One region of the Pseudoalteromonas sp. SiA1 genome, then DNA from elsewhere that is predicted to be linked to it. Evidence: predicted binding sites of a transcription regulator. Region 1 holds the regulator's gene; each other region holds the start of a gene.
What was found. Region 1 encodes FliA, which starts transcription of late flagellar genes. Its sites were predicted from a motif close to CTAAAGNTNNNNNNNNNNNNGCCGATA; they were not measured.
Positions count from the first base shown of each region.

Region 2: a site for FliA is predicted at 1,936-1,962, ahead of KK487_RS14210 (DUF5610 domain-containing protein). Genes of this name have one in related genera too.
Region 3: a site for FliA is predicted at 1,828-1,854, ahead of KK487_RS09375 (VC2046/SO_2500 family protein). Genes of this name have one in related genera too.
Region 4: a site for FliA is predicted at 2,780-2,806, ahead of pomA (flagellar motor protein PomA). Genes of this name have one in related genera too.

Region 1 is NZ_CP076084.1:2,405,776-2,409,992, reverse strand. Features, by position in the region: gene flhF (flagellar biosynthesis GTPase FlhF) at 1-543, shown strand, start outside; gene KK487_RS11170 (MinD/ParA family ATP-binding protein) at 536-1,396, shown strand; gene KK487_RS11165 (RNA polymerase sigma factor FliA) at 1,423-2,133, shown strand; gene cheY (chemotaxis response regulator CheY) at 2,174-2,557, shown strand; gene KK487_RS11155 (protein phosphatase CheZ) at 2,574-3,341, shown strand; gene KK487_RS11150 (chemotaxis protein CheA) at 3,356-4,217, shown strand, end outside.
Region 2 is NZ_CP076084.1:3,068,641-3,072,857, reverse strand. Features, by position in the region: gene KK487_RS14220 (thiol:disulfide interchange protein DsbA/DsbL) at 17-655, shown strand; gene trmA (tRNA (uridine(54)-C5)-methyltransferase TrmA) at 730-1,827, opposite strand; gene KK487_RS14210 (DUF5610 domain-containing protein) at 1,992-3,116, shown strand; gene murI (glutamate racemase) at 3,183-3,971, shown strand; gene KK487_RS14200 (RNA recognition motif domain-containing protein) at 3,934-4,217, opposite strand, start outside.
Region 3 is NZ_CP076084.1:2,045,174-2,049,390, forward strand. Features, by position in the region: gene KK487_RS09360 (SulA-like leucine-rich domain-containing protein) at 1-167, shown strand, start outside; gene KK487_RS09365 (YchJ family protein) at 207-683, shown strand; gene KK487_RS09370 (DUF6172 family protein) at 751-1,053, opposite strand; gene KK487_RS09375 (VC2046/SO_2500 family protein) at 1,266-1,793, opposite strand; tRNA gene KK487_RS09380 (tRNA-Tyr) at 1,906-1,990, shown strand; tRNA gene KK487_RS09385 (tRNA-Tyr) at 2,040-2,124, shown strand; gene KK487_RS09390 (M48 family metallopeptidase) at 2,145-2,837, opposite strand; gene KK487_RS09395 (PAS domain S-box protein) at 3,083-4,217, shown strand, end outside.
Region 4 is NZ_CP076084.1:794,150-798,366, reverse strand. Features, by position in the region: gene KK487_RS03680 (DNA topoisomerase III) at 1-327, opposite strand, end outside; gene KK487_RS03675 (hypothetical protein) at 403-888, opposite strand; gene KK487_RS03670 (flagellar motor protein MotB) at 1,036-1,956, opposite strand; gene pomA (flagellar motor protein PomA) at 1,959-2,726, opposite strand; gene xseB (exodeoxyribonuclease VII small subunit) at 3,030-3,272, shown strand; gene ispA ((2E,6E)-farnesyl diphosphate synthase) at 3,275-4,162, shown strand.

The sequences.
Region 1 (4,217 bases):
GATACCTACCGTATTGGTGCTTATGAGCAGCTAGCAACGTATGGTCGTATTATAGGTTGTGGCGTTAAACAAGTTAAAGATGCAAATGAATTAGCAGAAGTTTTATACCATTTACGAAATAAACGTCTAGTCTTAATTGATACAGCGGGAATGAGTCAACGTGATTTACGCTTAACCGAGCAGTTAAACACCTTGATGCGTAATCAGCGTGTTGATATACGTAGTTATTTAGTATTAAGTGCGACGGCGCAAATTAATGTATTACAAGAAACAGTAAGGCACTTTAAAAAAGTCCAGCTAAGCGGATGTATTTTTACTAAACTTGATGAGTCATTGAGTTTAGGTGAGATTATTAGTATTGCGATTCAAAATCGTCTCCCAATAGGGTATCTTACTAACGGTCAGCGAGTACCAGAAGATATTAGAGTGGCAAATGCCGAAAAACTAGTAAAAAAAGCTGAGCAATTGTATTTAAAAAGAATAAAAGCACAACAATCACGACACCAATCAGTGGCGTCGAGCACAGTAGAGATGTATGATTAACACAGTTTTAGATCAAGCAAGCGGCCTTCGCAAAATGAGCAAGAATAATAATAGCGGCGTAAAAGTTATCGCTGTCACCGGCGGCAAAGGTGGAGTGGGTAAAACGAACGTATCCCTTAACACGGCAATCGCGTTAGGCCAACAAGGCAAACGTGTGCTTGTACTAGATGCTGATTTAGGATTAGCGAATTGTGATGTGATGCTTGGACTGCGCGTTGAGCGTAATTTATCTCATGTTTTATCGGGCGAATGTGAACTTGATGATATTTTAGTCGAAGGTCCCGCAGGCATAAAAATAGTGCCTGCAACATCGGGTTCGCAAAGTATGGTTGAGTTATCACCCTCAGAGCACGCTGGACTTATTCGTGCATTTAGTGAACTTAACACCGACTTTGATATTTTAATTGTTGATACCGCTGCGGGTATTTCCGATATGGTGCTGAGTTTTTCTCGCGCAGCGCAAGATGTGGTTGTGGTGGTATGTGATGAGCCTACATCAATTACCGATGCCTATGCTTTAATTAAAGTACTTAGCCGTGAGCACGGCGTTTATAAATTTAAAATTGTTGCCAATATGGTGCGTAGTTTACGCGAAGGGCAGGAATTGTTTGCAAAACTTTCAAAGGTTACCGACCGATTTTTAGATATATCAATGGAGTTGGTTGCAACGGTTCCATATGATGAAAATATGCGCAAATCAACGCGCCGCCAAAAAGTAATTGTTGAGGTTTTTCCTGGGTCGCCTGCTGCAATTGCTTTTAAAACACTGGCTACAAAAATTGCTAAGTGGCCAACACCTAGTCAAGCCTCGGGTCATTTAGAGTTTTTCATTGAGAAACTAGTTAGTAACTAACAATGACAATACCGGTGAATAGAGCTATGGGATATCAGTCAACACAAAATTTAAATATGATTGTTGAAAAGCATGCCTCATTAGTCAAAAAAGTGGCGTGCCATTTAATTGCTCGTTTACCGGCCAGTGTGCAGCTAGATGATTTAATTCAATCGGGTATGATTGGTTTAATTGAAGCTTCAAAAAACTTTGATGCAAGCAAAGGCGCAAGCTTTGAAACCTTTGCCGGTATTCGTATTCGTGGTGCGATGATAGACGAAATGCGCCGAGGCGATTGGGTTCCACGTTCAGTTCACAGAAAAAGCCGTTTGGTTGCAGAAACTATTGTTGCGCTTGAGAACAGTTTAAACCGTGAACCTAAAGATAGTGAAGTTGCTGAAAAACTTGAAATTTCGCTAAATGAGTACCATCATATTTTAAACGATGTAAATGTAAGCAAAGTGTTAGGTATTGAAGACCTTGGTATAGATGACGATGTGATTACACCTCATGGCCAAGATTTAGCACTAGACAAACCGTTCAATAATGTTAAAAATGAACGGTTTAATGAGTCTTTACTCAGTGCAATAAAGTCGTTACCGGAAAAAGATGCAATGGTGCTTTCTTTGTACTATAACGATGAGATGAATTTAAAAGAAATTGGGCATATACTCGATGTAAGTGAATCGCGTGTAAGTCAGATACATGGTCAGGCGATGATTAAGCTTAAAGCAAAAATCAATGACTGGATAAACTAGAAGTAAGTAAATAAAGGTTCAGGCCTCACTGGAGGATGTTTTGGATAAAAACATTAAAATTCTTGTTGTTGATGATTTCTCAACAATGAGACGTATTATTAAAAACCTGTTGCGCGATTTAGGTTTTACCAATGTTCAAGAAGCAGATGACGGGTCAACTGCTTTGCCTATGTTGCAAAATCAAGCGTTTGATTTTGTTGTAACAGATTGGAATATGCCAGGCATGCAAGGTATTGATCTTTTAAGGGCAATTCGAGCTGATGAAAAATTAAAGCATATTCCTGTTTTAATGGTTACAGCAGAAGCTAAAAAAGAACAAATAATTGCTGCGGCCCAAGCAGGTGTTAATGGTTATATTGTTAAACCATTTACTGCAGGTACATTGAAAACTAAATTAGAAAAAGTGTTCGAACGCTTAGGTTAATGAGAGGGAGAGGCTTATGTCAGCACCTGCTGCGCCTCAGATTACTTTAGAACAAGCTCGCCAGTTAGTTGTTTTTTTAGAAAATGGTGAGCAAGATAAAGCGAATCAGTTAATTTTAGAAACAGCTTCACAAGAGCAATCACAGTTATTTGCTGAGGTGGGTAAGTTGACGCGTCAACTGCACGAAGCTTTAAAAAGTTTCGAGTTAGACACGCGTTTAACAGACATTACCACTGATGCCATCCCTGACGCAAAAAAACGCCTTAACTATGTCATGGAAATGACAGAAAACGCAGCCAATAAGACAATGGATGCGGTTGAAGCAAGCTTACCATTAGCACAAGAAATCGCTGACGAAATAGCTGATATCAAGCCAACGTGGGATCGTTTAATGAACCGCGAAATAGAGCTTGGTGAGTTTAAATCACTTTGTCATAGTATTGATAAGTTTATGAGCAGTTCTCATTACAAAACCGATGAGTTACAAATGCTGATGACTAATGTGCTGATGGCTCAAGACTATCAAGATTTAACCGGTCAGGTTATTCGCCGTGTTATTGAACTTGTCCGTGAAGTTGAAGAAAGTTTAATTCACCTGTTGACTGCATTTGCAGCGCAAGGTGGTGAGGTTGAACCAACTGAACAACCAGAAAAAATAGAAGATCCCATTGTTGCACAAACACTAGCAGGTCCCGAAGGGCCTATTATTGATAAAGAAACGCGTAATGATGTTGTATCTGATCAAGATGAAGTTGATGATCTATTATCAAGTTTGGGCTTCTAATAGGAGAGTACTGCATGAGCTTTGAAGTCGATGAAGATATTTTACAAGACTTTTTAGTAGAGGCCGGAGAAATCCTTGAGCTTTTATCTGAACAGTTAGTAGAACTGGAAAACAACCCAGATGATACTGAGCTACTAAACGCAATATTTCGCGGTTTCCACACTGTAAAGGGTGGCGCTGGCTTTTTGGCTATGACAGAGCTTGTTGATGCATGTCATGGTGCTGAAAATGTGTTTGATTTACTGCGCCAAGGTGTAAGAACAGTTAACTCTGAATTAATGGATGTGATTTTACAAGCACTGGACACCATTAATGAAATGTTTGCCACGATTAAAAATCGTGACCAGCCAGAGCCTGCTGATCCAGAATTACTTGCAGTACTTCACAAACTTGGACAGCCACCGACAGCAGAAGAGCTTGCCGGCGATTCTGTGGTTGAAGATATAGCTCCTGTCGAAACCCCATCGGTAGAGCCCGAACCAGTTGCAGAGCAACCGAGCAACGATGCTGAAGAAGACCCGTTTGCTTTTGATGAATTATTTAGCGGCTCAGATAGCAGCAGTACTGAGTCTCAGATTGATGAAATAACCGAAGACGAATTCGAAAGCCTACTTGATGAACTTCATGGAAAAGGGCAAGCCCCACAAGAAAAACAATCATCATCAAGTGACAATGATGTCAGTGGTGATATAACTGACGATGAGTTTGACAGCTTATTGGATGAACTTCATGGTGTAGGCAGCTTTGGCGAAGTGAGCCAAGCAACCGCAAGTACACCACAACAAACACCATCAGCCCCTGTGGCTCCACCAAGTAACGAGCAAAGCTCGGGCGATGATGAAATAAGTGACGACGAGTTTGAAGCGTTACTTGATG
Region 2 (4,217 bases), 660 kb from region 1:
TTGGAGCACCACAATAATGATCAAATTAGTTAAAGCAGGGTTACTTGCTGTATTACTCCCTTTAGCTGCAACCAGTTTTGCTGCCACTTACGAAGAGGGCGTGCATTATGATGTCGTCTCTGATCGTGCAACCAGAAAACCAGAAGTAAAAGAGTTTTTCTCTTTTTACTGTCCTGCATGTAATAACATGGAACCACTGCTGGCCGAGATCAAACCTAAGCTAGATAAAAACGTAAAGTTTAAGAAAAGCCATGTAGATTTTGTGGGTGTACGTGACCCAGAACATCAAACCATGATCAGCCAAGCATTAGCTACAGCTGAAGTACTACCTCAAAAAGATAAAATTATTTCAGCGATGTTTGATCATATCCATGCAAAGCGCGCTCGTTTTAATGAGCTTGCAGATGTAAAAGATGTATTTTTAGCTCAAGGCGTAGATGGCGACAAGTTTGATAAATTATTTGAAAGCTTCTCGGTACGTACACTTAGCTCTAAAATGAAACGTGACCAAGATTACTTTAAAGGCAAAGGGGCACTTCGTGGCGTTCCTACGTTTATCGTTAATGGTAAATACAAGCTTAACTTAGGTGGTGAGTCAGGCATTTCATCGCCAGAAGATGTAAGCGCACTCATTAATTACTTAGCAAATAAATAAGTAGTTTGGTTAAATAAAAAAGCTCCTTAAGGAGCTTTTTTTATTCTTACAACGTGCGCTGTTTAATGCTTTTTTTATTTACGTTGTAAAAACACACCAGATTCAATGTGGTGTGTATAAGGGAACTGATCAAATATTGCAAAGCGCTTAACCTCGTGGGTTTGCGTTAAGTGTTCAAGGTCACGCTCTAATGTGTCTGGGTTACATGAGATATAAATAATATTTTCATAATTAGCCACTAAGTCACACGTAAGCGTGTCCATGCCTGCTCTAGGCGGGTCGACTAAGATGGTTTGGCAGTTGTAACTACTCAAGTCAATGCCATCTAAGCGAGAGAAAGTACGCTCGCCTTTCATTGCCTGAGTAAACTCTTCGCTCGACATGCGAATAATATCTAAGTTAGTTACTTGGTTTTGAGCAATATTATATTGCGCTGAATGCACCGACGATTTTGATATTTCCGTCGCCAGCACTTTATTAAATGAACTAGCAAGTGCAATAGAAAAGTTTCCATTACCACAATACAGCTCTAGTAAATCATTGTTTAGTGGTTTACATAACTCTTGTGCCCACTCTAACATTTTAATATTCACCTTCGCATTAGGCTGAGTAAAGCTATTTTCTACCTGTTGATAGATTAGCTCTTGGCCATTCACCATTAAGCGCTCAGTAACAAAGTCATCGCCCAATTTTTCTTTTTGCTTACGTGCACGGCCAATAAAGTCAATTTTGTATTGGCTGCTTAGCTTTTCCTTTAAGGCATTGATCTCAGTTAACCAGTGTTCATCAAGTGGCTTGTGATATAGCAAGCTCACTAAAATTTCACCACTGAGGGTTGATAAATAATCTATTTGAAATAATTTACGACGTAGTACTTCGCAGCCTTTTAAATTTTCAATCATCACCTGCATAATTTCACCTACTAAAGGAGCTGCAGGGTCAAAGGTATCAACACGTATTTTATCTTTTGTTTGTTGATCAAACATAATATGAAACAGATCGTCACCATCGTGCCATACTCTAAATTCTGCACGTTGGCGGTAGTTAATGGGCTCAGAGCTAAATACTTCTAACTGTTTTACACCGAAACGTTGAAATTGCTCTGTAATACGCTGCTCTTTTTCATTTAATTGTGCATCGTACTGCGTGGTATCTATATTTATAACTGCCATTAACGGTATAACCTTATCGTTGAGATCTGTTTATCGGCGCTATTGTAGGGAGCGAAGCGTATTTGTCTAGTTTTGATCAAATATAGTGAGCTTTTTTTGAGCATTTTACTACAGTATAGGCTTACTTGGCCGATATAAGGGTAAGTCTAAATAGGAGTCTTCTCATGAAAATAGGTAACTTTAGTTTTGTTCCAAACAGTAATGCTAATAAATACAATACTAAACAAGCAATGCCACAGCCTAAAATAGACTCGCCACCAACTAGTTATCAGCAACGAGGAAAAGAACTGGCTGCTGCCGTATTAGGTGACAAAATGGCAAAAGAACTAGGTTTGCCGGTCGCTGAAACCAAAAAAGACAAACCACTGTTTGATTTTAATGAAGTCGTTAAAAATGTTTTAGACTTTGTAACAAGCTCGGTAAATAAAGCCAAAGCCAATGGTGCTAATGATGAGAAACTACAAGATATACTTAGCCAGGCACGTAAAGGAGTGCAGACGGGTGTTGATGAGGCTGTGGATGAATTAAAAGGCATGGGCGTATTTAATCAAGAACTTGAAGAGGGTATTGATAAGTCAAAAGAGAGTATCTTTAGTGGTCTCGACAAATTTGAGCAGAACTTATTTAACCCACAACCTGCAAGCGTAACTGTAAGTCAGGCGCAATATGTAAGTTTAAGCAATAGTGCTGATTACACATTCACCACAGCAGAAGGTGATGAGGTGAGTATTAGCTTTGCAGATGCTTATCAATCGCAATCATCTAGTCGCTATCAAAAAACAGATGATTCACAATCATTTAGTACGCAATTTTCTGAATCCCGTGAGCTCTCTTTCTCGATGTCAGTAAACGGTGAGCTTAATGAAGACGAGCAGCAAGCCATAAATGATTTAATGGCAGAGTTACAAGATGTAAGTAAAACCTTTTTCAGTGGCGATTTAGACAAAGCATTTGAACAAGCCCAAGAACTCAGTTTAGGGAATGAACAGCTGGTGGCATTCTCAATGGACTTACGTCAAAGCAAAACCGTTGCTGCCATTAAAGAGTATGAACAAATTAAGCCAACATCAGAAAAAGCCATTGCCGAAACTGTTGCCCCTTTTAATGATGATCTAAAATCGGCTTACTCTAAAGCGCAAACCCTAGGATTAGAAAGTCAGCTATCAGGTATCATTCAATGGCTAAATCAAGATCAACAAGAAATAGATAAACTGGTTGATTACACTAACACCATGTTTGAAAACTTAGATAAATTAAACGCCGCTACTGCAAAGCTAGGCACTGAGTAAAACTACTTTCTTTTACAAAAGCCACATGGCAAACTGCCGTTCTTAGTAAAGAGTAGGAATGGTAGTTTGTCAGCGCACATCATGGTATTTGATTCAGGTATAGGTGGAACCACCGTGCTTGAGCATATTCAGCAAAGCATTCCTCATGCTCAATACAGCTATTTTATGGATAATGCATTATTGCCATATGGCGCACAGTCGCAACAAACCATCATTAATCGCCTATGTGGATTGATTCAATTTATTAAAGATGAGTCACTAAATGTCGACTTAATTGTTATAGCCTGCAATACCGCCTCAACATCAGCGTTAAGTTCGGTACGTCAAATTACCGATATTCCTATTGTTGGGGTAGTACCTGCAATTAAACCCGCAGCGCAATTAACGCAATCAAAGCATATAGGTTTATTGGCAACTCCCGCAACGGTATCAAGCCCGTATACTGATGCACTTATAAAAGAACATGCATCATCGATAACCACAAGTTTATATAGTAGTGTTGAACTGGTTACTTTAGCAGAGACTCTCTTTTTTACCCAGCACTTAGATATCGATAAGTTGCACACTGAGTTAGACCGATTAAATATTAATAACGATATAGATGTGCTGGTATTAGGCTGTACTCACTTTCCTATTTTAGCTAAACCAATTAGTGATTACTTTAATACGCAAGTACAGTTATTAGACTCTGGTGCGGCCATTGCTAAGCGAGTTAGTTCTTTACTCAAATTAAGTAATAATCAAGCAGGCATAAAAAAGCCGCTGCACTATTATGCAACGGCTGATGTATGTAGTGATAAACTAGCGGTTAAGCAAGTTACACTGTTTGATCCGACTCTGAACGATAAGAGTTAGAATCATCTTCTTGTTTTTGTTTTGCTTCACGTACTTTCAAAGTACGTTGTTGGAACTCACTATCGTTTAGCTTAGCAATCGCATTATCAGCATCTGCTTGTGCCATTTCAACAAAGCCAAAACCGCGACGCTTGCCAGTATTTTTATCTTTTAACAAACGAACGTTAAATACTTTGCCTTGCTCTTCAAATAAAGTACGAACTACACCTTCATTTGCGCGATAAGGAAGATTGCCAACATAAAGTG
Region 3 (4,217 bases), 360 kb from region 1:
TAAGTTCTGCACTTCACAATGGAAATTTTGCCGCGGTGATCACCTGGACTGACATAATAAATAACCAACAACTGTCGCAGTTATCATTAAACTTGAGCCATACGCGCACTAAGTTGTATTGCTTTAGCAAAAAAAGCGCTCACCCTGAGATTTCACTTACGCAATAAGCTTGATAAACTAGCGTTTTAATACACAGTACATTTATCATGACTTCTAACGCTCTATTATGTTTTTGTAGCAGTCAGCAACCTTATGCTGATTGCTGCGAGCCTTTTCATTTAAAAACCAAACAGCCACACACACCAGAGCAACTTATGCGTGCACGCTACAGTGCTTATGCTGTTAAAAACGCGGTTTTTGTTCGTGAAAGTTATGCAAAAGAAAAACAAGCTGAAAATTCAATTTCAGAAATTAAAGATTTTGCAAATAGTTGCCGTTTTATAAACTTAACCGTATTAGACTCTGGTTATAATGATGAAACAGGATTTGTTACATTTAAAGCTCACTACTTTTATCAAGATTTATATTGCCAGTTAGCAGAAAATTCAAGGTTTATTAAAGAAGATGGACAATGGCGATACCTTGATGGTGAGATTACACCGGTTGCCGATATTAAAGTAAAACGCAATGATACGTGCCCTTGTGGCAGTAATAAAAAATACAAAAAATGTCATAGTGTATAAATAACAGCTACAAAAAATGGGCCACAAGGCCCATTTTCAAAAACTACACTAAACGCAAATTAGCGTTTTATTCGCCATCATCTTCATCGAAATCTTGACGCTGTGCAGGTCTTGCTAAAATCTCTAAGTAAAAAGAAGTTAAACCTTGCTTTTCAATTTCACTGATGTGATTGTTAATTTCAGCAACGTGAACCACTTGGGCTTCTTCAGCCGTGTTGCCAAACTTACAATCGAATGCCCAGTAGTCGGCATCAACAGGTAAAGTTTTATTACGTTCTCTTTTCAAATATTTTTTCACTTCATGCTTTGCAGCATCAACCATACGAGGGTATTTGATTTTCTCATGATTCAGCGTGAATGTTTTCTTCATTACGTTCCTAATTACCTTGGTTTAATGATAATGGCATTTAATGTCATACCATTTGCGCCATTATAGCAATTGCATTTAAATTTTGGATGCTTTTTTTATATTAAATCAGTTATTAAAATAAAGCACCTATAAAACCAATAGTTACTTACTACTATAAACACAGTTTATTACAATCAAATGGCATGTATAAAGCAGCAATTGAACACATATAATTAGGCACTAAACAAATGTAATGGCTGGTGGATAGCTTCATTTTGTAAATCATCATAAAATGCCACCGCATCCATTTGAGGGTTTGATAACTCGGTGTTGGTATTTTTAATTCGTCGACGTACCGCTAATTCACAGTTATCAATGACAGTCAGTGGAATGTGGTTTTTATCATCACGAATATTAAATGGCTCAGGCTTTAAGCACTGAGTTAACTTTATATCACTCATCCCTACAGCGCTTCCCATTTTTGCTAAAAGCTCTGTGTTATTTTTACCAATTAACATATTAAAGGTATCTGGCGCTAATGGCTGCTTTGGACCTGCGCCAAATTGTTTACGCAGAGCATCTTCATCAGCTTGATAATGCTTAGTGTCACTTTTGGGTAGGTGGAATTCACTAAAATCGAGTGCATCGTGAGAGAGCATTGCTAATAAAAATGCAAACTCGCCTCGGCGGTTTTCGTGAACACTTTCGTTAAGCCTCGTTTTTAACTGGCTCTCCGTGATTAACAAATCACCAATCTGCATAGACTTTAGCCTATTTAACTAATTAATAAGTATTTATCGGCTAAATTTGAATTTTCTTTAGCTTTTTTCTTTACTTAAATAAGAAGTTTGCTATTATCTGCCGCGTTGCATTGGAGGGGTTCCCGAGCGGCCAAAGGGATCAGACTGTAAATCTGACGGCTCAGCCTTCGCTGGTTCGAATCCAGCTCCCTCCACCACTTTTCTTAGGCTAAGTTAAGTGGGGCCAAATGCAATAACAATTAGTGTGGAGGGGTTCCCGAGCGGCCAAAGGGATCAGACTGTAAATCTGACGGCTCAGCCTTCGCTGGTTCGAATCCAGCTCCCTCCACCACTTCTCTACCTTATTTCTTTTTATTCAAATACCCACTGTAAACTCATACCATGATTGTTTAACCAGTTACTTGCTTGTTTATAATCTGAATAAAATAATTCCACACGTTGCCAAAATTGAGCGCTGTGATTTAAATATTTTAAATGTGCTAATTCATGAACAATCACGTAGTCAATGACCCATGTCGGTGCACTTGCCAAGTGTAAGTTGAAGGTTACTTCACGCCTGCGATTACAACTACCCCAGCGACGTTTATACAATTGAATACGAATATTACTCGGTAGCTTTTCACCCATCAGCTGACAATAATCGTTAACTCGCATTTCAATATAACTTTCTAATTTCTCATGCAAAAACTGCTCTAGCAAACTTTGATACATTTGCGTTTGATGCTTTACACGTGAAGAAATACTCAGTAACAGCGTTTGGCTTTCATTGTGCTGCTGCCATTGAGTGCGTGCTGCGTTTTCAAATTGCACATTAACAGCTTCATTAAATAATTTAATACTCTGGGTTTTGAGTGGAAACTGTCGTGTATCGGCTTGAATTTGTTGCTTATGTAACTGAGCATCAATCCAGTTCTGTTTACTTAACAGCCATTCATTAATTTGTGTTTTCGTTACAAAATGGGGCGCATATACCGTAAGCTCACGTTGTGCGACTTTGATAGCCACTGTTTTTCTTTGCTTACTTCGCTTTAAAGTGTAATCCAACAATGAATGCTGCCTATTTATAATTAACCACTGGGTTTTATTTTACCTTGTACCATAACGGCTGATCTATAAATAATCCCCACTAAATGCCATTTTAATAACAATGCATTTAGTGCTACTCAATAAATAGTATGGTTTAGAGCTTAAAACACTTACGTTGCTTTTGTAATTTATAACTCAATACCTTGTGATTATTATTGTATTTTATATTAGACTGAATTTAAGAGTTATTATGTGAATGATTGATGTTAGCTAATTTTTTTATAAACGAACCAGATCCAAGCCTAATTATTAATGGTGTATACGACCCAAGTTTAGTGACACTATCTATACTCACCGCAATTTTTGCAGCTTATTTTTCTTTGCACGTTATCGATTTAGCAAATAATACACATTTTAAATCTTATCGAAAGTTAGCCAATATAACCGCAGCCTTAGTCCTTGCCGGAGGGGTCTGGAGCATGCACTTTATTGCTATGCTCGCATTTTCTTTGTGCACTACAATTGAATACGACCCCACACTCACTTTTGTGTCGTTTATACCGGCGTTACTGGCATGTACCATTGCTTTTTCTTGTTTGAAAACATATAGCTCTCACCCTCGTATTATCAATTTAATTCTAAGCTCTCTTTTATTTGGCGCGGGTGTTGGCACCATGCATTACAGCGGTATGGCAGCGATGCAATTAAGTCCTTTACTTCGTTATGATCCAATATGGTTTGGCGCTTCAATTGTTGTTGCAGTGCTGCTGTCTTTTATAAGTCTCTATGCACGTTTTCATTTACCAGCACACTTTAAAAAATTAACGCCTGTGCATAATCGTATTATTTGCGCCCTTATTCTTGGCCTTGCCGTGGCTGGTATGCATTATATGGGCATGGCTGCTACGCGATTTATTGCAACAAGCCCGATAATTAACGAGCAAACAAACCAATCACATCTAACCTTTATTGCTATTAGTGTGTCGTTCGCCACGCTTTTATTAACAGCGGTGGTTGTGATCATCAATGGCATGATCCGTTACAGAATGCTGTTGGGGAAAAAATCAGCTGAAGAGTCTCGCCTTGATGCTATTTTATCAACTGCCATTGACGGCATCGTTACTATCAATATTAAAGGCACTATTTTGAGCTTTAATAAAGCCGCAGAAACAATTTTTGGCTGGCAAGATAATGAGGTCATTGGCCAGAATGTAAAAATATTAATGGCTGATGATATTGCTAATCAACACGATGCTTTTTTAAAAAATACAACAAACCATGAGGTAAAACGTGTTATTGGTGTTAATCGCGATGTGTGGGCAAAACATAAAAATGGTCATCAATTTCCAATTCGCTTAGGGATTGGTGAAGTAAAGCAATTACAAACTGAAACATTGT
Region 4 (4,217 bases), 1.6 Mb from region 1:
CTGACCCTCACGATCAGGATCGCCAGCATGCACGAGTGTTGTAGCCTGCTTAATTAATTTTTTTAAAATGGTAAGCTGCTTACGGGTTTTTGTTTTAGCTTTTAATTGCCAGTGTTCAGGCACAATAGGTAAATGCTCAAATTGCCATTTTTTAAAACGCTCATCATAGTCATCGGGTTCTGCTTGCTCGAGCAAATGACCTATGCACCAAGACACACAATCACCATTCGCCACTTCAATATAACCATCATGCTTTTTATGAGGTTTTGGAAGCGCATCTGCAATAGCACGCCCTAATGAAGGTTTTTCAGCAATATAAAGTTTCATAATCAAGCTCTAACACTGTTCATATAAACAGTAGTTTAGCATATCAGTTTAAAACTGGGGATATTTTTATAGTTTCTAACTTAAAGCTTTATTTCGCTTATTAACAAAAAGATATAAAAGAGGCAGGTAGCAGACAACAACAGTGGCAATATTTATTAAAGGCATAAATGTTTGATACATCACAGTGCTATAAGATAAATCCCAAAGGTGTCGGTCAACTAAGCGAAATAATTGAAGAATGGGTGCACCAATAACAATAAGCTGCCCAAGTACACATTGCCACAAATGCACTTTATCTTTAAGACCCCAATAAGCAATAAGTGCCATCCAAGTAATATCTGTTAATGCCCATACAAGGTAACGGTATATATAAATACCATCATCAAACGCCATTAAACTTGAGTAGGTCACAGTGCCAAATAAGAAAAAAGCGGCAGTAATAACAACGAACCTAAGAGCTAAATAATCTTTGAGGATAAAGAATATAAAAATAGCCGGACTCAAAATAAGAACCCAGCTTTTGCTTAATATACTTACAAAATACAAAAACCATTCAGGCAAACTAAATAACCTTACTTAGCTTTTGTATCTTCATCAGTTCCATCGCCGTTACCAGGCATACTACAATACTTAGTCAACATATTCGCCCCATTACATTTGTTAAGAATGTTGCATTCTATGCTAAAAAAGGTACATAGCCAAGTCATTCTATCTTACATCAATTGGCGCTGACTCTTTTGCCTTGCCTTGTAAAATTGATATTTCTACACGGCGGTTACGTCTGCGATCTTCGCGGGAATCATTAGGTACTAAGGGCCTGGTTTCTGCACGCCCTACCACCATCATTCTGGTTTTATCAAAACCTGGAACTTTTTGTAATTCACTCGCTACCGCAACTGCGCGTTTAGATGATAAATCCCAGTTATTAATGTAAAGCTCGTTGGATACCTGAAAATCATCCGTATGGCCAGACACCGTAATTTCACCGGGTACATCTTTAAGTAATCGGCCAATATCTTGAATGATAGGTTTAAATTGTGGTTGTAAAAATGCACTCCCCGATGGAAACGAGCCATTTTCTCTAATACGAATTATGATTTGCTGCCCTAAAGATTCAAGCTCAATAGCCCCATCAATAATTTGCTTTTCAAGCTGTTGCGCAATTTTTTTAACTAAGTCATTTATTTGCTCTTGATCAGCAGCAGACACTGCCGTAGCTGCAGCAACTTCCTCTGAGGTACTGCTTGATTCACCACCTCGCTTTTCACCACGTTGCTCTTGACGTCCACCTGCGGAGCTTTCATCTCCCGCCTGAAACTCAAGCATTTGTTGGGTCATTTCAACCGTTTGTTGCTGAATGGTTTCTATAGGAGTTGGCTCAGGTTTACCCGGCGTAAACTCCATAGCAATAACAGATGTCCCTTTTGGAATGTCTTTTACTTCTATTTTATTTTGTACACCAAAAGCAAACTTCATTGAGCCTGCAATTTGTTTAAATTTAAGTACATCCATTTCAGAAAATGCGAGTAAAAGTACGAAAAAGCACATTAATAATGACATTAAATCGGCAAACGTTCCCATCCACGCAGGAAGTCCTGGAGGTGGGCATTTGCACTCTTCATCTGACATAATTATTCCTCAGTATTGACTGCGCGTTTTGATTCAGCTAGATAATTTTTCAAGATCCCTTCAATTACTTTAGGATTTTGCCCGTCTTGAATACCTAATACTGCATCTAAAATTAAGCGCTGATTCATGGCCTCTTCGTCTTTACGCAGTTCTAGTTTTACCTGAATAGGAATGGCTACAACGTTTGCTAAAAACGCACCGTATAATGTGGTTAACAACGCAACCGCCATTGCCGGTCCGATAGCTTTGGGGTCATCCATGTTCGAGAGCATAGCCACTAAGCCTATCAACGTACCGATCATCCCCATTGCAGGTGCAATATCACCTAATGATTTAAATAAGGTTGCCCCCATTTCATGGCGAGTGGTGGTTAACGAAATATCTTTTTGTAATGTTGCTCGTACCACATCAGCATCATGCCCATCTACTAGCATATCAACGCCTTTGCGCATAAAAGGATTTGGGATTTCGGCTTCTTCTAAGGCTAAAAATCCGCCTTTTCGAGCAGAGTCAGCTAATTCTACCGCTTTTTCGATTAATGCTTCAGGAGGCTCAATTTTAAACATAAACGCTTTTGCACATACTTTACCAATGCCAAGAAATTGCGACATGGTAAAATTAGATAAAACGATAAAAAGGGAACCACCGAATACAATAACCACAGAAGGGGTATTGTAAAACATAGCGACTTCACCGCTACTACTCATAAACATGGACATGACAATTAAGCCAATTGCGCCAAGGATCCCAATAATGGTTGCTAAATCCACATTCCCTCCAAAGGTTTTATATTTTTTCTTCGCAAGCGTTGTTATTAATTGTTTATCGGCAAGATACTGAAATACTTAAGTGATTTTTATGATAAACGGTAAAATTAAGATTAGTTATATTTTAGATCAACATAGGTAATCAATCTAATTAATCAAAATTAATAATTTTAAAAAATAACGTTGAAACGCAATAAAACCCAATCAACAGCATTTATCTATCAAAAAACAATATCATTCTTTGACCTAGTTTAGCATTCCCCCTAAAATTGGCGTCTAAATTTATTATGTAAGTTGAAAATAAAGATGGCGACTAAAAAACCTGAAAATTTAAGTTTCGAACAAGCACTAGAAGAGTTAACAACAATTGTCAGTGAAATGGAACAAGGTGATTTATCGCTTGAACAGTCTTTAAAGCAATTTGAGCGAGGTATTGCACTTGCGAGCGCATCTTCAGGCAAACTTCAACAAGCTGAGCAAAAGGTGTCGATATTAATGGGTAATGACGAAAAAGCACCGCTTACTCAGTTTGATAACGATATGGAATAATCGTGAGCATAAAAGAACAAATAAAACTCGCTCAAGATGATGTAGCTAATACGCTCAACCTTTATTTTGAACAACCTCTTGAAAGCGACAATACTATAAAAGAAGCCACACATTACAGTGTAATGAATGGTGGTAAAAGACTGCGCCCGTTTTTAGTGTACACCACAGGTAAAATACTCGGTGCTGACAAGCGTGATTTAGATGTACTTGCCGCAGCCATTGAATGTATTCATAGTTATTCATTAGTGCATGACGACTTACCTGCTATGGATGATGATGATTTACGCCGTGGTCGCCCTACATGTCATATTGTATACGGTGAAGCACAAGCGATTTTAGCTGGAGATGCACTGCAAACTTTAGCATTTGAACTTATTGCTAAGCACACATTTAAATGTTCGACTGAAGCACAATTAAAAATGATCGCAGCACTAGCGCATGCATCGGGGTTACAAGGTATGGTTGCCGGACAAGGCCGCGATATTGCAGCAACCGATAAGGTTATTACTGTTGATGAGTTAGAACGCATTCATAAACTTAAAACCGGTGCGCTAATAAATTGTGCGATTACTCTTGGCGCACTGTGCGCCCCTAATACAAGCCAACAAACTTTAGATAACTTATCAACTTTTGGATACGCTATAGGGCTTGCATTTCAAGTTCATGACGATATTTTAGATGTTGAGGGCGATACGCTTACTTTAGGCAAGCCACAAGGGTCAGATATTGCAGCGAATAAAGCGACATACCCCGCTTTATTAGGTATGCTAGGCGCTAAGCAAAAAGCACAAAATTTAATACAACAAGCCCATGAGGCATTAGCTAACATTGACGCAGACACAACAGATTTAGCGGCATTGGCTAACTATTTAATTGAACGTGACCATTAAATACAGCTAAAACGTATTAACTCTTAGTATAAAATTATTACTGAATATTAAGTCG